One region of the Sphingopyxis lindanitolerans genome, then DNA from elsewhere that is predicted to be linked to it. Evidence: predicted binding sites of a transcription regulator. Region 1 holds the regulator's gene; the other holds the start of a gene.

Evidence for each region. Region 1 encodes LexA, which represses DNA repair genes until DNA is damaged. Its sites were predicted from a motif close to GTTCCNCNCTTGTTCT; they were not measured.
Region 2: uvrA (excinuclease ABC subunit UvrA) is a predicted target of LexA. The motif match lies at 7,925-7,940, and genes of this name have one in related genera.

The regions. Positions count from the first base shown of each region.
Region 1 is NZ_CM009578.1:678,632-689,108, reverse strand. Features, by position in the region: gene CVO77_RS03240 (hypothetical protein) at 1-246, shown strand, start outside; gene CVO77_RS03235 (sensor histidine kinase) at 243-1,622, shown strand; gene CVO77_RS03230 (citrate synthase) at 1,826-3,109, opposite strand; gene gltX (glutamate--tRNA ligase) at 3,147-4,604, opposite strand; gene CVO77_RS03220 (ComEC/Rec2 family competence protein) at 4,662-6,821, shown strand; gene lexA (transcriptional repressor LexA) at 6,775-7,458, opposite strand; gene CVO77_RS03210 (molybdopterin molybdotransferase MoeA) at 7,524-8,714, opposite strand; gene moaC (cyclic pyranopterin monophosphate synthase MoaC) at 8,711-9,181, opposite strand; gene trpC (indole-3-glycerol phosphate synthase TrpC) at 9,429-10,214, opposite strand; gene trpD (anthranilate phosphoribosyltransferase) at 10,211-10,477, opposite strand, start outside.
Region 2 is NZ_CM009578.1:3,978,478-3,988,954, forward strand. Features, by position in the region: gene tyrS (tyrosine--tRNA ligase) at 1-885, opposite strand, end outside; gene CVO77_RS18825 (DOMON-like domain-containing protein) at 927-1,475, shown strand; gene CVO77_RS18830 (exo-beta-N-acetylmuramidase NamZ family protein) at 1,478-2,680, shown strand; gene CVO77_RS18835 (hypothetical protein) at 2,686-3,702, shown strand; gene CVO77_RS18840 (M24 family metallopeptidase) at 3,716-4,960, shown strand; gene uvrA (excinuclease ABC subunit UvrA) at 4,945-7,872, opposite strand; gene CVO77_RS18850 (M13 family metallopeptidase) at 8,145-10,229, shown strand; gene CVO77_RS18855 (hypothetical protein) at 10,376-10,477, shown strand, end outside.

The sequences.
Region 1 (10,477 bases):
GCGTCGGAAGTCGCGGCAGCGGCGACGGCGGCGATCGCGGGGCATGACTGGCCCGCGCTGATCGCGCTCGCCGCGTGCGAACATCGGCGGCGCTATGCCGACATGGCGCTCGCGCTGCTCGGCGCCGCGCCGGCGGCCTTGCCGGCCCTGCTCGCGCCGCTGCGCCTCGACCGCGCGGCCCTGGCGCCGCTCGAAGCGTCGCTCGCCGCGCTTCCGGCGCGCGCCGACGGAGAGGGCAGCCCATGAGCGAGCGCGTCATTCGCGGACGGATTGACCGCGCCGGGGCACTGGTCAGCGCCGACGCCCCGCTGCTGCGCCTTCAGAAGCGCGCCGGCGCCGGGATCGGCAAGCCGCTCGCGCTGCCGCACCTTGCGCGGCTTGTCGCGCTGGCGCAGCGGCTGCAACGCGACATTTCGCGCCCGCTCTATACCGCCGACGATCATAGCGATATTCATGCGCTGGTCCGTGTCCTGCCCGATGGCGACGGCGCGAGCCTCGAAATCAGCGACTGGCGCGCCGGGGCGATGCCTATGCCGCAGGCGGCGACCGCCGATCCGGCCCCGTCGCCGCGCGGCTGGACGTGGGAGTGCGACCAGCAATTGCGGATGGTGGCGCTACGCGGCAGCGACGATGCGCCGCCGGTTCCCGACGATTGGGAAGGGCGATCGCTGTCCGAATTGTTCGAACTTCAGCCCGACGAGCAGGGGCGCTTTCCCGTGCTGCGCGCGCTGGCGAGCCAATCGCGCTTCGAAGGGCAGCGCGTGCGCGCCGACGGCCCCGCGGGACGAATCGCGATGGTGCTGGCCGCCGGGCCGATCTTCGATGCGACCGGGCGTTTCACCGGCTTTCGCGGCGAGGTCGAAGTCGAGCGCGAGGTCGCGGCAAGCGCCAGCGGCGCGACCGCCGCGCTCGCCGACCCCGCCTTCGGCTCGCTGCCGCTGTCGGACCCGCAATTCGGACGCCGGATCGACGGCGCGCTGCGCGGGCCGCTCAGCCGCATCATCGCGACCGCCGAGACGATCCACGGCCAGTTCGACGGGCCGATCCGCGCCGATTATGCGCGCTATGCCGGCGATATCGCGCACGCCGGGCGCCATCTGCTCGGGCTGGTCGACGATCTCGCCGATTTGCAGAATATCGAGCGTCCCGGGTTCAAGGCGGCGGCCGACGAAATCGACCTTGGCGACCTCGCGCGCCGCGCGGTCGGCCTGCTTGGCATGAAGGCCGAGGAAAAGACCATTCGCATCGACGCGCCGAAGGTCGATGACAAGATGCCCGCGACCGGCGAGTTCCGCCGCGTCTTGCAGGTGCTGCTCAATCTGCTCGGCAACGCGATCCGCTATTCGCCCGAAGAGTCGCAAATCTGGATTCGCGTCGATCGCGAGGGCGACCGCGCGATGCTCACCGTCGCCGACCAGGGGCAGGGACTTTCGGGCGAGCAGCAGGCGGTGGTATTCGAGAAATTCGAACGGCTCGGCCGCACCGACAGCGGCGGATCGGGGCTGGGCCTCTATATCGCGCGGCGGCTGGCGCGGGCGATGGACGGCGACCTGACGGTCGAAAGCGCGCCGGGGCAGGGCGCGCGGTTTACGCTGAGCCTGCCGGCGCGGGACGAGGCGTAGCCGTTTCTTTACGGTGGGTGCGGATGTCGCCCTACCTTGGATCCCGTCATCCCGGGCTTGACCCGGAATCCGCCCATTCCTTCAAGACAGGCGGGCCCCGGGTCAAGCCCGGGGTGACGATGATGGACAGGTCGCCTTCCGGTTGAAAACAGCAAAGAAAAAGGGGCCGCGGAACGGCCCCTTTCTCGTTTTCGATGCGATGTTTACCGCTGATCCACCGGCACGAACGGGCGGTGCGCCGGGCCGGTGTAGAGCTGGCGCGGACGGCCGATTTTCTGAGCGGGGTCGGAGATCATTTCGTTCCACTGCGCGACCCAGCCGACGGTGCGGGCGAGCGCGAACAGCACCGTGAACATCGTCGTCGGGAAACCGATCGCCGACAGGATGACGCCCGAATAGAAATCGACGTTCGGGAACAGCTTCTTCTCGATGAAATAGGGGTCGTTGAGCGCCATTTCCTCGAGCTGCAATGCGACTTCGAAGACCGGGTCGTTGACCTTGAGCGCGTCGAACACTTCGCGAACCGTTTTCTGCATCACGGTCGCGCGCGGGTCGTAGTTTTTATAGACGCGATGACCGAAGCCCATCAGGCGGAACGGATCGTCCTTGTCCTTGGCGCGGGCGAGATATTCGGGGATGCGTTCGGGGCGGCCGATTTCGCGCAGCATGTTGAGCGCCGCCTCGTTCGCGCCGCCGTGCGCCGGGCCCCACAGGCAGGCGATACCCGCCGCGATGCACGCAAAGGGATTCGCGCCCGACGAACCGGCCAGGCGGACGGTCGAGGTCGAGGCGTTCTGTTCGTGATCGGCGTGGAGGATGAAGATGCGATCGAGCGCCCGTTCGACGGCGGGAACGATTTCATATTCCTCGGCCGGGACGCCAAAGGTCATGCGCAGGAAATTGCCGGTGTAGGACAGGTCGTTGCGCGGATAGACGAAGGGCTGGCCGACCGAATATTTATACGCCATCGCCGCGATCGTCGGCATTTTCGCGATCAGCCGATGGCTCGCGATCATGCGCTGGTGCGGATCGTGAATCTCGGTCGAATCATGATAAAAGGCGCTGAGCGCGCCGACGATGCCGCACATCAGCGCCATCGGGTGCGCGTCGCGGCGGAAACCACGGAAAAAGGTCGATAATTGTTCGTGGACCATCGTGTGGCGGGTGATGGTGTGCGTGAACTTGCCCAGTTCGTCGCCGGTCGGCAGTTCGCCGTTGAGCAGCAGGTAGCAGGTTTCCATGAAGCTGGAATGTTCGGCGAGGTCGCCGATCGCATAGCCGCGATGGAGCAGTACGCCCTCGTCGCCGTCGATATAGGTGATCTGCGATTCACAGCTCGCGGTCGAGGTAAAGCCGGGATCGTAGGTGAAGGCGCCGGTCTGCGCATAGAATTTGCGGATATCGACGACATCGGGGCCGACCGTGCCCTTGAGCACCGGATTTTCGACGGTGGTGTCGCCCAGGGTGATTTTTGCGATATCGGTCATTTTTTTCCCCTGATGTTTAGGGCGGGAGGCGTTGCGGCTACGCCCCTGCCGGATAATTGTGCGCTGCGTCAAGTCGCGCCAGGCTCGCGTCGCGGCCGAGCAGCAGCAACACATCGAAAATTCCCGGCGATACCGTCCGTCCGGTCAGCGCGGCGCGCAGCGGCTGCGCGAGCTTGCCGAGCCCGATTCCGGCCGACTCGCTCGTCTCGCGAACCGCAGCCTCGATATCGCCCGCATTCCAGTCGTTCAGCCCGCGCAGCTTTTCGGTGATGCCGGCGAGCACTCCCTCCGGCGCGTCCTTTAGCACCTGTGCGGCCTTTTCGTCCACTGCCAGCGGCATGGCCGCGAAGAGGAACAGCGCGCCCTCGGCAATCTCGTCGAGCGTCTTGGCGCGCGGCTTGAGCGATTCCATCGCGCGGGCGAGGAGATCGCGGTCGGGAGCGTCCAGCGCACGGCCGACGCCCGTTTCGACGCGCGGCGCGACGAGATCGGCGAGGCGGGCGTTATCGGCTTCACGGATGTAATGGCCGTTGAGATTTTCGAGCTTCTTGAAATCGAAGCGCGACGGCGAGCGGCCGACATGGTCGAGGTCGAACCATATGACGGCCTGCTCGCGGCTGATGATTTCATCATCGCCATGCCCCCAGCCGAGGCGGAGAAGATAATTGTTCACCGCCTCGGGCAGATAGCCCATCTCGTCGCGATAGGCATCGACGCCGAGCGCGCCGTGACGCTTTGACAGCTTCGCACCGTCGGCGCCGTGGATCAGCGGGACATGCGCATAGACCGGCTCGCGCCAGTTCATCGACCGAAGGAGGGCAAGCTGGCGAAAGGCGTTGTTGAGATGATCGTCGCCGCGGATGACGTGGGTGACCCCCATGTCATTGTCGTCGACGACGACGCTGAGCATATAGGTCGGCGTGCCGTCGCTGCGCAGCAGGATGAAATCGTCGAGTTCGGCATTCTGGACCGTGACCTCGCCCTGGACGCGGTCGGAAATCGTGACTTCTCCTTCCTGCGGCGCGCGCAGGCGGATGACGTGGGGAAGCGCGGGATCGCCATCGTCGCGGTCGCGCCACGGGCTGCGGACGCGGAAGGGGACGCGCTTTTCCTGCGCCTCGGCGCGCATCGCGGCGAGTTCGTCCTGGGTCAGGTAGCAACGATAGGCCTCACCCCTTGCCAGGAGGTCGTGCGCGACCTCGGCATGGCGCGGCGCGCGGGCGAACTGGAACACCGTTTCGCCGTCCCAATCGAGGCCCAGCCATTTCATCCCGTCGAGAATGGCGTCGATCGCGGCGTCGGTGGAGCGGGCGCGGTCGGTATCCTCGATGCGGAGCAGGAATTGGCCGCCGTGATGGCGCGCGAACAGCCAGTTGAACAAGGCGGTGCGCGCGCCGCCGATGTGCAGATAGCCGGTCGGGGAGGGGGCGAAGCGCGTCACCACGGCTGTGCCGGTCGCTTCTGCCAATCTGGTCGGGTTTTCGGTTGCCACCATGGCCTCTTTCAAACAGGTTGCTGCCTTTGCAGAGGCAGGATCGGGGCAGCCCCTAGCATGGCGACAAGGCCGCTTCAAACGCCCATATGCGCGCGCGCCGCCAGCCGCCTGCGCCGGGTTTCGGAGCGGATCGAGGCATGGCTCGATGCCGAGCGCGAGCGGATCGGGCTCTGGCTTCCCGTCGCGCTCGGCGCGGGGATCGCCTTCTGGTTCGCCTTGCCGACGGTGATGCAGTGGATCGGGCTGCTTTTCCTGCTGGCCGCTGGGACGCTCGCGGGGGTGCTGGCCGGGTGGCAGCGACGGCTGGGCCGGATCGCGGCGATCGGCTGCGCGGCGATGGCGGCGGGGATCCTCCTGATCTGGATTCGCGCGCTGTGGCTTGCGGCGCCGGTGCTGGCGCAGCCCGCGGTGACGGCGTTTTCGGCGCAGATCGAAGCGGTCGAACCGCTGCCCGCACGCGGCCAGACGCGGCTGATCGCCCGTCCGTTGCGGCGATCCGATTTGCCGCCGCGGGTTCGGCTGACGATGCGCGATGGCGATAGCGGCGATATCGCGCCGGGCGATTTCGTCGGGCTGCGCGCCCGGCTGATGCCGCCGCCGACCGCGAGTCTGCCCGGCGGCTATGATTTCGCGCAGCGCGCCTGGTTCGACCGCATCGGCGCGGTCGGCACGGTGCTGGGCGACGTCGCCCGGCGGCCCGGCGCGAAGGGCGGCAGCCAGCCGCTGCGCGCGCGATTGAGCGCGCATATCCACGGCCAGGTGGCGGGGTCGCCGGGCGGGATCGCGGCGGCGCTGGTCACCGGCGACCGCGGCGCGATTTCGCCCGAGGATGACGAGGCGATGCGCCGCGCCGGGCTGGCGCACCTGCTGTCGATCAGCGGGCTGCACGTCACCGCGGTGATCGGCTTCGCGATGCTCGTCGCGATGCGGCTGTTCGCGCTCAGCCGGCGATTGGCGCTGGAAGGATATGTGCTGCCGATCGCGGCGGCGGCCGGGGCGCTCGCCGGGGCGGGCTATACCTGGCTGGCGGGGGCCGAGGTGCCGACGCTGCGGTCGTTGATCGCGGCGCTGCTCGTCCTCGTCGCTTTCCTGATGGGGCGCGAGGCGCTGACCTTGCGGCTGGTCGCGGCGGGGGCGCTGATCGTGTTGCTGTGGCGTCCCGAATCGCTCGCCGGGCCGAGCTTCCAGCTCAGTTTCGCGGCGGTGACCGCGATCGTTGCGCTGCACGAAAGCCCGACGATGCGGCGCTTCCTCGCGCGGCGCGACGAGGGTTTGCCGCGGCGATGGGGGCGGGGACTGGCCGGGCTGCTGATCACCGGGCTGGTCGTCGAGGTCGCGCTGGCGCCGATCGCGTTGTTCCATTTCCACAAGGCGGGGCTTTATGGCGCGCTTGCCAATGTCGTGGCGATCCCGCTCACGACCTTCGTCATCATGCCGATGGAAGCGGCGGGGCTGCTGTTCGACAGTATCGGCATTGGCGCGCCTTTCTGGTGGGTTGCCGACCATGCGCTGCGCCTGCTCATCGCGCTCGCGCATGCGGTGGCGGGCACGCCGGGGGCGGTCGCGACGCTGCCGATCTTTCCGCGCTGGGGCTTTGCGCTGACGGTCGGCGGCGGGCTGTGGATTCTCCTCTGGCGGACGCGCTGGCGCCGGGCCGGCGCGGTGCCGCTGGCGATCGGTATCGCGGCGCTGCTTGCGCAGCCGCGCCCCGACCTGCTGATCACCGGCGACGGGCGCAACATCGCGGCGGCGGCGCCCGGCGGCGGCTATGCGCTGCTGCGCGATCGCGCCGGCGATTTCGTGCGCGATACGATGCGCGAGGCGGCGGGGATCGACACCCCGCTCGGCGCGCTCGCCGATCTGGACCATGTCGAATGCAATGTGGATTTCTGCCGCTGGCGCCAGGGCGTTGACGGCGCGCAGCGCGTCATCCTGGCCTCGCGCGGCCGCGACCGGATCGAAGGGGCCGACATGGCGGCCGCCTGCGACGCCGCCGATGTCGTGATCAGCGACCGCTGGTTACCGCGCGAATGCGTCGGGCGCTGGCTGACGATCGGCCGCGACAGCCTGGCGGAAAGCGGCGGGCTGGCGATCTATCTGGCGGGCAGGCCGCGGGTCGTCGCCGTGCGCCGCGCGGGCGACGAGCATCCGTGGCGCCAGCCCGACCAGCTTAGTGGTAACGACGAAGCAGTCCCGACAAGCGCCCTTGCACCATGACGCGCGCGGCCTCGTAACGCTGCGGCTCATAGGCGCTGTTGGCCGGATCGAGCCGGATCATCTTGCCTTCACGGCGGAAATATTTGAGCGTCGCATCCTGCCCGTCGACCAGTGCGACGACGATATCGCCCTCGCGCGCGGTGTCGGCTTTCTGGATCAGCGCATAATCGCCGTCGAAGATGCCCGCCTCGACCATCGAATCGCCCGACACCTCGAGCGCATAATGTTCGCCCGCGCCGAGCAGCGCGGCGGGAACCGCGAGCTGGTTGTGATCCTCGAACGCTTCGATCGGCACGCCCGCGGCGATCTTGCCGTGCAGCGGCACCTCGATGATGTCGTTTGCGGCGATCGGGCGCAGCGCCGGGGCGGGCTTGCGCAGCGGGACGATATTGTCGCGATCGCCCGGCACCGGAGCCTTCACGCCCTCGGGCGTCTTCAGCACCTCAAGCGCGCGGGCGCGATTGGGGAGGCGGCGGAGAAAGCCCCTTTCTTCCAAGGCGCTTATCAGGCGATGAATGCCCGATTTCGACTTGAGGCCGAGCGCTTCCTTCATCTCCTCGAACGACGGCGAAATGCCGCTCGCGTCGAGGCGCTGCTGGATGAAGTGGAGCAGTTCATGCTGCTTCGCGGTCAACATCTGTCGTTCTCCATGATGTCAGTTCCGGACATAGGGAGAACGATAGTGGAACAAAGCGGAACTTGTCAAGCGATGTCGATATAGTCCGCGAGGTCGCCCGCGGCTTTGGCGGGCGCGCCGGTCTCGCGGAGCAGCAAGGCCTTCGCTTCGGCGAGCGGAACGGTGCGGCCGCTGTCCTGTTCGCCGAACGGCGCGAGGCAGCCGTCGTCGACCCGCGCGCGCAGATAATCGCGGCGGCTGCCGCCTGCGGCGAGCGGCGCAGCGAGCGGCGCGCGGCGGATGGCGGGCAGCGGGTCGCGCGCGCCCGCGAGATGGCGGACGAGCGGAAGCAGGAACAGGATCGCGGTGACGAAGGCGGAGGAGGGATTACCGGGCAGGCCGAGCAGGAGCGCGTCGCCGATCATTCCCGCGATCAGCGGCTTGCCCGGCTTCATCGCGACCTTCCAGAAATCGACGTGGCCGCCCGCATCTTCGAGCGCGCCGCGAACATGGTCGTGATCGCCGACCGAGGCGCCGCCGACGGTGACGATGACGTCGTGACGTCGCGCTAGATCCTTGAGAATACTGGAAATCATCGCCCGGTCGTCGCGCATGTGCAGCGGCAGGCCGACCTCCGCCGGTTCGCCCGCGAGCAGCGCCGCGAGCATCGGACCGTTGCTGTCGGGTATCTGTCCGGGGGCGAGCGCGCGGCCCGGCTGCACCAGTTCGTCGCCGGTGGTCATGACCGCGACGCGCGGCCGCCCGCCGACCGCAAGCTGCGCCGCGCCGCCCATGATCGCGGTCGCGATCGCGCCGGGCGTCAGCCGCGTTCCGGCGGCGAGCAGCCGGTCGCTCGCGGCGAAATCGCTCGCGCGGTCGCGGATGTTCGCGCCGCGCGCGGCGGGCGCGTCGCCGGTCAAGGCGAGGCTTGCCCCTTCGGCGGCGGTATTTTCCTGAATAAGCACCGTATCGGCGCCATCGGGGAGCAGCGCGCCGGTGAAGATGCGTACCGCTTCGCCCGGCGCGAGCGGCGCGGAGGGAACCGCGCCCGCCGCCACTTCGCCGCCGATCCGCCAGGGGCCGGGAAGATCGTCGAAGCGGATCGCATAGCCGTCCATCGCCGACAGCGGCGCGGCGGGCTGATCGCGCTGAGCGACGACATCTTGTGAAAGATAACGTCCAAGAGACTGCAAAAATGCTATATTCTCTGGCGGCAGCGGCGAGCGTAGTGCCAACAGACGCGCCTGGGCTTCCTCGACGCGAAGCAGGCCGTTCATGCCGCGCGCCAGTCGCCCGAGCGGCCGCCGCTTTTTTCGAGCAGGCGGATGTCGCCGAGGACCATCGCGCGGTCGAGCGCCTTTGCCATGTCGTAGAGGGTGAGCAGCGCGACCGAGGCGGCGGTCAGCGCCTCCATCTCGACTCCGGTCGGGCCGGTCGTTTCCGCCGCCGCGCGGACCGAAAGGCCGCCGGTTTCCCACGCGAACTCGACCGTGACGCTGGTGAGCGCGAGCGGGTGGCAGAGCGGGATCAGATCGGCGGTGCGCTTTGCGGCCATGATGCCAGCGATGCGCGCGGTCGACAATATGTCGCCCTTGGGGGCGTTGCCGGTGCGGATCGCATCGAGCGCCGCGGCCGACATGGCGATCCGTCCACCCGCGACGGCGCGGCGCCGGGTGGCGGGCTTGGCGCCGACATCGACCATATGGGCGGCGCCGCTGTCGTCGAGGTGAGTCGGTTTGCTGATCATCGGGCGAGCCAAGCAAGGCGGGGCGGCGAAGGCAAGGGGGATGATGGCGAATGACGGGGAGCGGCCGCTCTTCTCCCCTCCCGCTTGCGGGAGGGGTTGGGGGTGGGCAGCAACGTCGCAATGCCCCACCCCGCTGCGACTAACGAACAAAGTTCGTAAGTCTCGCTGCCCCTCCCGCACGCGGGAGGGGAAATCTGCGCCATCCTTCAATATCCGCTTCCCGCCCCAAAGCGGAAATGTCGCTTTACCCTAGCAGCAACGCTCGCGTCGCCGCCTCGACATCGGGCTGGCGCATCAGGCTTTCGCCGACGAGGAAGGCCTGGACGCCGCTCTGCGCCAGGCGTTGGCAGTCGCCGTGGGCGGCGATGCCGCTTTCGCCGACGAGGAGCGTGCCGGGCGGCACCAGCCTTGCCAGCCGCTCGGTGACGGCAAGGTCGGTCTCGAAGGTCTTGAGATCGCGGTTGTTGACCCCGATCAGGTGCGAGCGGAGCCGCGTCAGCGCGCGGTCGAGTTCGGGCTCGTCATGCACTTCGACGAGGACATCCATGCCGCGTTCGATCGCCGCATCCTCGATCTCGCGCATCGCGCCGTCGTCGAGCGCGGCGACGATGATCAGGATCGCGTCGGCGCCGATCGAGCGCGCCTCGGCGACCTGCCACGGGTCGATCATGAAATCCTTGCGGAGGACGGGAAGGTCGCACGCGGTGCGCGCCGCGATCAGAAATTCCTCATGCCCCTGAAAATAGGGCGCGTCGGTGAGCACCGAAAGGCACGCCGCGCCGCCCGCCGCATAGGCACGGGCGTGTTCGGCAGGATTAAAATCTTCTCTTATCAATCCTTTGGATGGCGATGCTTTCTTGATTTCTGCGATCAGGCCAAAGCCGCCCGCATCGATCTTTGTTTGGAGCGCCGCCTGAAAGCCGCGCGGCGCGCCGGCGTCGATGCGGTCGAGGTCGGCGATCGAATAGGCCTGGCGCCGCGCCGCGACTTCGGTCGCCTTGGTGGCGAGGATTTCGGTGAGCCTGTTCATTTATACGCGATCCAGCAGTTGAGCAGGGCGTTGGCGAGCCCCTTGTCGATCGCCTCGGCGGCGTTCTCGACGCCGTCGATCAGGGTTTCGGCGGCGCCTGCGACGACCAGCGCTTCGGCGGCATTATAGAGAACCGCGTCGCGATAGGCGCCATGGTCGCCCTGCAGCAGCGCACGGAGCGCCGCCGCGTTCGCGTGGGCGTCGCCGCCGCGGATGGCGGTGATCGGGTGGCTGGGGAGCCCGGCGTCGGCGGCGGTGCTGCG
Region 2 (10,477 bases), 850 kb from region 1:
GATCTCGGCGCCTTCGAGCGCTTCGAGGCGCGCGATCTCGTCGAGCGGCAGGTCGGTGAACAGCTTCAGGAACTTGCCGACGTCGCGGTCGTCGCAGTTGCGCCAATATTGCCAGTAATCGAAATGAGGCAGCTGTCCCGAATTGAGCCACACGGCGCCCGCCGCGGTCTTGCCCATTTTGGCACCCGCCGCCGTCGTCAGCAGCGGAGTCGTCAAACCATAGAGGTCCGCGCCGTCCATCCGGCGGCCAAGCTCCATTCCGTTGACGATGTTGCCCCACTGGTCCGACCCGCCCATCTGAAGCCGCACGCCGCGCTCCTTCGACAGGTGGCGGAAGTCGTATCCCTGGAGGATCATATAGTTGAATTCGAGGAAGGTCATCGGCTGTTCGCGATCGAGCCGCAGCTTGACCGAATCGAAGGTCATCATGCGGTTGATCGTGAAATGGGTGCCGACTTCCTGGAGCAATTCGATATAGCCCAGCTTGCCGAGCCAGTCCTGGTTGTCGACCATCACCGCATCGGTCGGACCGTCGCCAAAGGTCAGGAAATGCTGGAAGATGCTGAAGATCGACGCGATGTTCGCGGCGATCGTCTCGTCCGACAGCATCTTGCGGCTTTCGTCGCGCCCCGTGGGGTCGCCGATCCTCGTCGTGCCGCCGCCCATCAGCACGACGGGCTTGTGCCCCGTCTGTTGCAGGCGGCGCAGCATCATGATCTGGACGAGGCTGCCGACGTGCAGGCTCGGCGCGGTCGCGTCGAAACCGATATATCCCGGGACGACCTGCTTCGCGGCGAGCGCATCGAGCCCTTCCGCATCGGTCATCTGATGGATATAGCCTCGCTCGTCGAGCAGGCGCAGCAGGTCGGATTTATGGTTGGTCATGGCGGCCGGGCGCTTAGCATGAGGTTTGCGATTTGGATAGCATGTGCAGGGAACTGATCTGCCACCCCGACACGCCTGCAAGGGCCGTGCGGTCGATCGTGGTCCAAGTGGAGTTGTCGTTCGATGATGGCTTCGCCTTGAACTTCGTCGTCGATGGAGAGATTGGCGCGATCGTGCTGCCGCGAGGTGAGGGCGAACTGGTCATCGCCGACAGCGGGGCCGACGGGCTTTGGCAGAGTACCTGCTTCGAGGCTTTCCTGACCGAAGAAGGCCAGCCCGACTATACCGAGTTCAACTATGCCCCCGACGGCCGCTGGGCCTGTTACCAGTTCGACGATTATCGCTCGCTGCTGCGCGCCGACCAGCTTGCCCCTTGGCGGATGGAGGCCGAGCGGAGCGCTGATAGCTATGCGCTGCGCATCGAGCCGGGGATTTTCCCCGACAAGGGCTCGAAGCTCGCGCTGTCGGCGGTGATCGAGGAGGTCGACGGCGCCAAAAGCTATTGGGCACTATGCCATCCGCCCGGAAAGCCCGACTTCCATCATCCCGATTGCTTTAGGGTGACACTTGGGGCACCCGACGCGGCATGACGATCCTGTTCGGCATCGACCGCCTGCTCGCCGATCCCGCGCTTCGCGCTCCGCTGGAGGGAAAGCGCGTCGCGTTGCTCGCGCATCCGGCCTCGGTCACTGCCGACCTGACGCACAGCCTCGACGCGCTCGTCGCGGCGGGGGTGAATCTCAGCGCGGTGTTCGGCCCGCAGCACGGCGTGCGCGGCGACCTTCAGGACAATATGATGGAGTCGCCCGACTTCACCGATCCGACCTATGGCATGCCGGTGTTCAGCCTCTATGGAGAGGTGCGGCGGCCGAGCGGCCAGTCGATGCACAGTTTCGACGTGATGCTCGTCGACCTTCAGGATCTTGGCTGCCGCATCTACACCTATGTCACGACCCTGCTCTACATCCTCGAAGCCGCGGCGGCGCATGGCAAGGCGGTGTGGGTGCTCGACCGGCCGAACCCGGCGGGGCGTCCGGTCGAAGGGACGCGGCTGCGCGCCGGTTGGGAAAGCTTCGTCGGCGCGGGGCCGATGGCGATGCGTCACGGGCTGACGATGGGCGAGATGGGGCATTGGTTCCTCCGCCATTTCGGCCTCGACGTCGACTATCGCGTGATCGGGATGGAAGGGTGGCAGCCCGATGGCCCCGGCTTCGGCTGGCCCACCGACCGCGTCTGGATCAACCCCAGCCCCAATGCCGCGAACGTCAATATGGCGCGCGCCTATGCGGGGACCGTGATGGTCGAGGGCGCGACCTTGAGCGAGGGCAGGGGAACGACGCGCCCGCTCGAACTGTTTGGCGCGCCCGACATCGACGCCAAGGCGGTGATCGCCGAAATGCACCGGATCGCGCCCGAATGGCTCGCGGGGTGCAAGCTCCGCGATATCTGGTTCCAGCCGACCTTTCACAAGCATGCCGGGCAGCTCAACAACGGTGTCCATATCCATGCCGAGGGGGCGTGGTACGATCACGCGGCGTTCCGCCCGTGGCGGGTGCAGGCGCTGGGGTTCAAGGCGATCCGCAGCCTCTATCCCGATTATCCGATCTGGCGCGGCACGGATTTCCAATATGAATATACCGACGATGTGCTCGCGATCGACGTGATCAACGGCGGGCCGGATTTGCGCCTATGGGTCGACGATGCGGGCGCGGCGCCGGGCGACCTCGACGCCCTGGCGCTGCCCGACGAGGCGGGATGGCGCGATGAGATTGGGGATTTGCTGATTTATCGATAAGGGGGATGGCGATGCTGAGGGGGAGACGATGTCTTGCGGTGGTCGCTGGTGCGACCCTCGCGTTTCCGATTGCGGGTTGCGCGGCCAAGGAGCCCGCTGCCTATGTGGAGCGTGAGGTCATCACGCTGCCTATTCCAGGCGGGACCGATTACGAAAGTCTGAAGCAATCCGATCGCTATATCGTCGACTTGCTTCGGAAAAGAGCGACGGAAGAGGCACGCGACGCCAAATATCAGCCGCAGGTTGGCAGTTATAGCATGTTTCCTGCCGACTCTTCGCGCCCGTGGGTCGTTATTGGCGCGGTAACACCCAGCAAGGGCGTGTTCTACGCGAGGCCCTACGGCCATTATGCAACGCTCGACGATTATAATCATGGCCGGATCGAGCAGCGCAACGGCAAGATCGACGTGTGCCGAATGGAAATCCAATGGGACCGGCTTCCGGGCGGGCCGGTAGCGCCGGGGATGATCTGGGTGGGCATGTCCATGTCGGGCGTCGATTGTCAGCCGCCGACGACTGAACAACTGGCCATGCTGGACGAATGGAAGACCCGCAAGGCGAAACCGGATTATACCGTTGAAGGCAGGACTTCGGATGGCAAGATAAACGTCTCGCTGTTCCGGGAAATTCGGCCGAAACGGTGGGTCTACAGGCCCTTCGATGCCGTTGCGGCTTCGACCAAAATCATGGAAGCCGGTGACGGTGTGAAATGGGCAATACCCTTGATCGACGATAGCCGAACCGCATCGGTCGTCGCGACGCGGCGTGGGCGATTGTTAGTCTATTTTGCTGACCCGTCTTACGCGAGCGCGCGCGACTTCGAGAAGCTGATGTGCGTTGCCGATGGGCTGTCATGGGCGGAGGTTGCGACAGAGCCCCGTACGCCCGGTATGCGGACCGCCCGCCGCCTTTGCGGCGATCTTTTCAACCAATATGAGAAACGTTACTTCGAAGAGTTGGAGCGCGAATTTAAGGATGCGCCGCCTGACATCCAATCGATCCCGATGACGCCCCGAAACTGACGGACGATTGACGATGCAGCGTAGGCATTTCCTCGGTACGGCAGCGCTCAGCGGGATCGCTGCGACCTTGCCTGCCTCCGTGTTCGCAGCGGACACCGCGAACCTCCCCAACCTCGCCGCCAAGGCGGTGCCGATCGGGACGGACGAGCGTAGAACGCGGATCGCCAAGGCGAAGGAGTTGATGCGCGCAAACGATATCGGGGCGCTGCTGATCGAGCCGGGGTCGAGCCTGATCTATTTCACCGGGGTCGAATGGTGGCGGAGCGAGCGGCTGACCGCCGCGGTGCTGACCCGCGAGGGTGAGATTGCGATCGTCACGCCTTTCTTTGAGGAACCGTCGGTGCGCGAAACGCTGGGCGTTTCGGCCGAGGTGTTGACCTGGAACGAGGATGAAAATCCGCTCGCGGCGGTCGCGGCCTGGCTCGGCAAGCGCGGGCTCGCCAAGGGACGGATCGGGGTCGAGGAGACGGTGCGTTATTTCGCTGTCGACGGCTTGCAAAAGGGGATGCCGAGCGCGACGGTGGTCAACGGCGCGCCAGTCGTGCGCGGCTGCCGGATGCACAAGTCGGCGGCCGAAATCGCGCTGATGCAGATCGCCAACGACATCACCGTCGCCGCCTATCGCCACACCGCGCCGCGCATCGAGGCGGGGATGACGCCCGCCGACATCGGCGCGATCATGCGCGCCGCGACCGTCGCGCTCGGCGGCAACAGCGAGTTCGAGCTGATCCTGCTCGGCGAGGCGAGCGCCTATCCGCATGGGTCAGGCAAGCCGCAGACGGTGCGGAATGGCGAGGTCGTGCTGATGGATTGCGGCGCGACGGTGCACGGCTATCAGTCCGACATTTCGCGGACCTTCGTCTATGGCAAGGCGTCCCCGCGCCAGCGGCAGGTGTGGGACGAGATGCGCAAGGGGCAGGATGTCGCCTTCGCCGCGGCGAAGCTCGGCACACCGGCGGGGCAGGTCGACGACGCGGTGCGCGCCTTTTACCAGAATCTCGGCTGGGGGCCGGGCTATCGGCTTCCGGGCACCTCGCATCGCACCGGCCATGGCATCGGCCTTGACGGGCACGAGCCGGTGAACCTGGTGCATGGCGAAACGACGAAGCTGGCGCCCGGCATGTGCTTTTCGAACGAACCCGGCCTCTATATTCCCGGCGCGTTCGGCATCCGCATCGAGGATTGCTTTCATATGACCGAGACGGGACCAAAGTGGTTCAGCGAGCCGCCGCCGTCGATCGATCAGCCCTTCGCTTGATTGGCCGCCGTTTTCCCTAGCAAGGGCGCCAGATACTGGCCGGTGAAGCTGCGTTTTTCCTTCACCACCTGCTCGGGGGTTCCCGCGGCGACGATCTCGCCGCCCTTGACCCCGCCTTCGGGGCCGAGGTCGACGATCCAGTCGGCGGTCTTGATGACGTCGAGATTATGCTCGATCACCACGACGCTATTGCCCTGGTCGACGAGCGCCTGGAGCACTTCGAGCAATTTGCGGACATCCTCGAAATGCAGGCCGGTGGTCGGCTCGTCGAGGATATAGAGCGTCTGCCCGGTCGAGCGCCGTGACAATTCCTTGGCGAGCTTCACCCGCTGCGCCTCGCCGCCCGACAGGGTCGTCGCCTGCTGCCCGACCTTGATATAGCCAAGCCCGACGCGAACGAGCATCGCCATCTTGTCGCGGATCGCGGGTACCGCCTTGAAGAACTCGGCCGCGTCCTCGACCGTCATGTCGAGCACATCGGCGATGCTGTGGCCCTTGAACTTCACCTCGAGCGTTTCGCGGTTGTAGCGTTTGCCGTGGCACGTCTCGCACGTCACATAGACGTCGGGCAGGAAGTGCATCTCGATCTTGATCAGCCCATCGCCGGTGCAGGTTTCGCAGCGCCCGCCCTTGACGTTGAAACTGAAACGCCCGGGCTTGTAGCCGCGCGCCTGGCTTTCGGGCAGCCCCGCGAACCAGTCGCGGATGATCGTGAAGGCGCCCGTGTAAGTGGCGGGGTTCGAGCGCGGGGTGCGGCCGATCGGCGACTGGTCGATGTCGATGACCTTGTCGCAATGCTCCAGCCCCTTGAGGCTGTCGTGCGGCCCCGCGACCATGCGTGCGCCGTTGAGGATGCGCGCTGCGCTGGCGTAGAGCGTGTCGATGATCAGGCTCGACTTGCCGCTGCCCGACAGGCCGGTGACGCAGGTGAAGGTGCCGAGCGGGATCTTCGCAGTGACATTCTGGAGGTTGTTCGCGCGCGCGCCCTTGAGCACGAGGTCGAAGCCATTACCCTTGCGACGATGCGTCGGCACCTCGATCTTCTTCGCGCCGGTCAGATACGCCGCGGTTAGGCTATTCTTGTTCGCCAACACCTGTTCGAGCGTGCCCTCGGCGACGATTTCACCGCCGTGGAGGCCCGCGCCGGGACCCATATCGACGACATAGTCGGCGTGGCGGATCGCATCCTCGTCATGCTCGACGACGATCACCGTGTTGCCGAGGTCGCGCAGCCGCTTGAGCGTCGCGAGCAGCCGGTCGTTGTCGCGCTGGTGAAGCCCGATGCTCGGTTCGTCGAGGACGTAGAGCACGCCCGACAGCCCGCTGCCGATCTGGCTGGCGAGGCGGATACGCTGGCTCTCGCCGCCGGACAGCGTGCCCGAGGTGCGGTTGAGGTTGAGGTAATCGAGCCCGACATTGTTGAGGAAGCCGAGCCGCTCGTTAATCTCTTTCAGGATCGCCTTGGCGATCTGACGCTGCGTGTCGTTCAGCTTCGCGTCGAGCGTGCTGAACCAAAGAAGGGCGTCCGCCACCGATCGCTGCGCCGACAGGCTGATATCCTCGCCCGCGATCTTCACCGCGAGCGGTTCGGGTCGCAGCCGCGCGCCGTGGCACGTCTCGCACGGCTGCGCGGTCTGATATTTGCTCAATTCTTCGCGCATCCACGCGCTTTCGGTCTGGAGCAGGCGGCGGTTGAGGTTGCCGATCACACCCTCGAACGCCTTGTGCGTCGAATAGCTGCGACGCCCGTCCTTGAAGGTCAGCTCGACCGGCTTGCCGCCGCTGCCATAGAGGATGACGAGTTGCACTTCGCCCGGCAGATCCTGCCACGGCGTCGTCAGGTCGAAGCCAAAGGCTTTACCGAGGCTTTCGAGCACCTGCATATAATAGGGCGAGGGCGGGTTCGATTTGGCCCAGGGCACGACCGCGCCCTTCTTGAGGCTGAGCGCATGGTTGGGGACGACCAGGTCGGGGTCGAATTCCTGCCGTTCGCCAAGCCCGTCGCACGCGGGGCAGGCGCCCTGCGGTGCGTTGAAGCTGAACAATCGCGGTTCGATCTCGGCGATCGTGAAGCCCGAGACAGGGCAGGCGAATTTCTCGGAAAAGATGATGCGGTTCGCGGGGATGCCCGCGCCCTTGAGCTTTTGGTCCTGGGCGCCGCCGCTATCCTCTTCCTCGCGCCCCGGCACGATGCCGTCGGCGAGGTCGATATAGGCGAGCCCCTCGGCAAGCTTGAGCGCGGTCTCGAAGCTGTCGGCGAGCCGGGTGCCCAGCCCTTCGCGCACCGCGATACGGTCGACCACGACCTCGATGTCGTGCTTGTATTTCTTGTCGAGCGTCGGCGCTTCGCCAATCTCGTAAAATTCGCCGTCGATGCGGACGCGCGTGAAGCCGTCCTTCTGCCACTGCGCGAGTTCCTTCTTATACTCGCCCTTGCGGCCGCGCACGACAGGGGCGAGTAGATAGGCGCGGGTGCCCTCGGGAAGCGCCATCACGCGATCGACCATGTCGGTGACGGTCTGCGCGCTGATCGGCTTCCCCGTCGCCGGCGAGTAGGGAATGCCGACGCGCGCCCACAGCAGGCGCATATAGTCGTAGATCTCGGTCACCGTCGCGACGGTCGAACGCGGGTTGCGGCTCGTCGTCTTCTGCTCGATGCTGATCGCCGGCGACAGGCCGTCGATATGCTCGACGTCGGGCTTTTGCATCATCTCAAGGAACTGGCGGGCATAGGCCGACAGGCTCTCGACATAGCGCCGCTGGCCCTCGGCATAAATAGTGTCGAAGGCGAGGCTCGATTTTCCCGACCCCGAAAGCCCGGTGATGACGATCAGCGCATCGCGCGGCAGATCGACGTCGACGCCCTTCAGATTATGCTCGCGCGCGCCGCGCACTTTGATGTGAGTCAGCATTGGCAACATCCATGCGGACGGGAAATATGGCTGCGATTCATGGGAGGGCTATGTTCCAGATTTGTTCTAAACGCGCAAGGGGCCGTTTCGCGCTGCTTCGCCGCTTAGATAGGGTGACGGGCGGCGCGTCGCAATGCGGAGGCTTTCCACCAACATCCCAAAGGCTTCGACCAATGCCCGGCGGTTCGCTTGACCCCGCGGTGCGGTAGGCGGACAAGTTGGGCCATGTCCGCCGTCCCGAGGGGACGGCGCGAGCGTGAGGAGACTGGGGAATGAAGAATTTTTTTGCAGGGGCCGCCGGCCTCGCGCTGGCGGCCGCGTTGGCCGCGGCGCCGGCTTTGGCGAAGGGTGACGGCGTCGCGAAGACGCTGCTCGCCGAGGCGGACGGCAGCGGCGCCGCGCCCGCGGCGGATGACGGGTCGCTCAAGGCGCTCACCTTCGGTACTTGGGGCGTCGATCTGGGCGCCCGCGACACATCGGTCAATCCGGGCGACGATTTCGACAAATATGCCAACGGCGGCTGGTTCGCGCGCACCGAGATTCCGGCCGACCAGGCGTCGGCGGGGGTCGATTACGACGTCTATAATCTGACCCAGCGGCAGCTTCGCCAGCTCGTCACCGGCGCCGCGGCGACCAGCCAGGTTGGCGGCCTCTATCACAGCTTCATGGACGAAGCGCGCATCGACGCGCTTGGCGCGAAGCCGCTGATGGCCGACATCGCGACGGTAGAGGCGATCAAGGACAGGGGCGAGATGGCGCGCTTCATGGGCGCGTCGCAAGGCACGTTCGGCGCCTCGATCGTTGGCGGCGGACCCTATGCCGACAGCGCCGATCCGACGATGAACATACTCTGGCTCGGGCAAGGTGGCCTCGGGCTTCCCGATCGCGACTATTATCTGAACGATGCCTTCAAGGCGCAACGCGACGCCTATCGCGCCTATGTCGCTCGCACGATGAAGATGATCGGCAATCCGGCGCCCGAAAAGGCAGCCGACACGATCCTGGCGTTCGAGACCGAGGTTGCAAAGGCGAGCTGGGCGATCGCCGACCGCCGCGACATCGGCAAGATCAACAATCCGATGTCGTCGATCGAACTTGCCGCCTATGCGCCCGGACTCGACTGGAACGCCTGGTTCGCGGGCGCGAGCATCGGGCCGCAGAAGCGAATCATCGTCAACGAAAATACCGCGATCCGCGACATCGCGGCGCTCTATGCCAAGACCCCGCTCGACACGCTCAAGCTGTGGCAGGAATTTCACGTCGCCGACAATGCGGCGAATTATCTGTCGAAGGATTGGGTCGACAGCCGCTTTGAATATACGAAGGCGCTGAGCGGCGTGTCCGAACTACGCCCGCGCTGGAAGCGCGGCCTGCAACTCGTCGACGGCAGCCTCGGCGAACTGGTTGGCGAGGAATATGCGAAGCGATATTTCCCGGCGAGTGCCAAGGCGAAGATGGAAACGCTCGTCGCGAACCTGAAACTGTCGATGGGCGACCGCATCCGCAACAATGACTGGATGGCGCCCGAAACCAAAACCGCGGCGCTTGCGAAGCTCGACAAGATGGACGTCATGGTCGGTTATCCCGACAAATGGCGCGACTATTCGGGCCTCAAGGTCGATCCGACCGATCTCTATGGCAATGTGAAGCGCAGCGCGGCGTTCGAATATGCCTATGCGCTGTCCGATCTCGACAAGCCGGTCGACCGCAAGAAATGGGCGATGAACCCGCAGGAGGTCAACGCCTATAACGGGTTCCTCGAAAACAAGATCGTGTTCCCGGCTGGCATATTGCAGGCGCCCTATTTTAGCGAGAGTGTCGACGACGCCGTCAACTATGGGGCGATCGGGGCGGTCATTGGGCACGAGATCAGCCATGGCTTCGATGACCAGGGGCGCAAGGTTGATGCCAATGGCGCGGTGCGTGATTGGTGGACAACGGCCGACGCCAAGCGCTTCGACGATCAAGCGAAGGGGTTCGGCGCACAATATGCGACCTATGAGGCGGCGCCGGGCGCGTTCATCAATCCCGACCTGACGATGGGGGAAAATATCGCCGATCTTGCGGGGCTGGAGGTCGCCTATGACGCCTATCACCGCGCGCTGGGCGGCAAGGACGCGCCGGTGATCGACGGGCTGACCGGCGACCAGCGCTTTTTCCTCGCCTTTGCGCAGGCCTGGCGCGACAAGGCGCGCGAAGATGCGATCAAGACGCAGGTGGCGAGCAACGAGCATAGCCCGGCCCGCTGGCGGATCATCGGGCCGCTGCGCAACGTCGATGCCTGGTACAAGGCGTTCAACGTCACGCCCGCCGCCAAATATTATCTGAAGCCCGCGGATCGCACCCGGATCTGGTAACGTCTGTTCAGCGATGGCGGGCGCGGCCGATGGTCGCCCCGCCATCGCCGCCAGCGCAGCGCCGCTGCGTCAAACCCGTGCGGTCGGGAACGACGAGCCGGGCAAAACGTTGGACTGCGTGTGTCTGGATGGACAGGAGAGCTTCGATGATCAGGATGATTTTGACGGCCAGTGCGGCCATGGCGCTGTTCGCCGCGGGCCAAGCGGCCGCGATGCAGAACAATCCCGACGGGACGACGGCGGAGGAG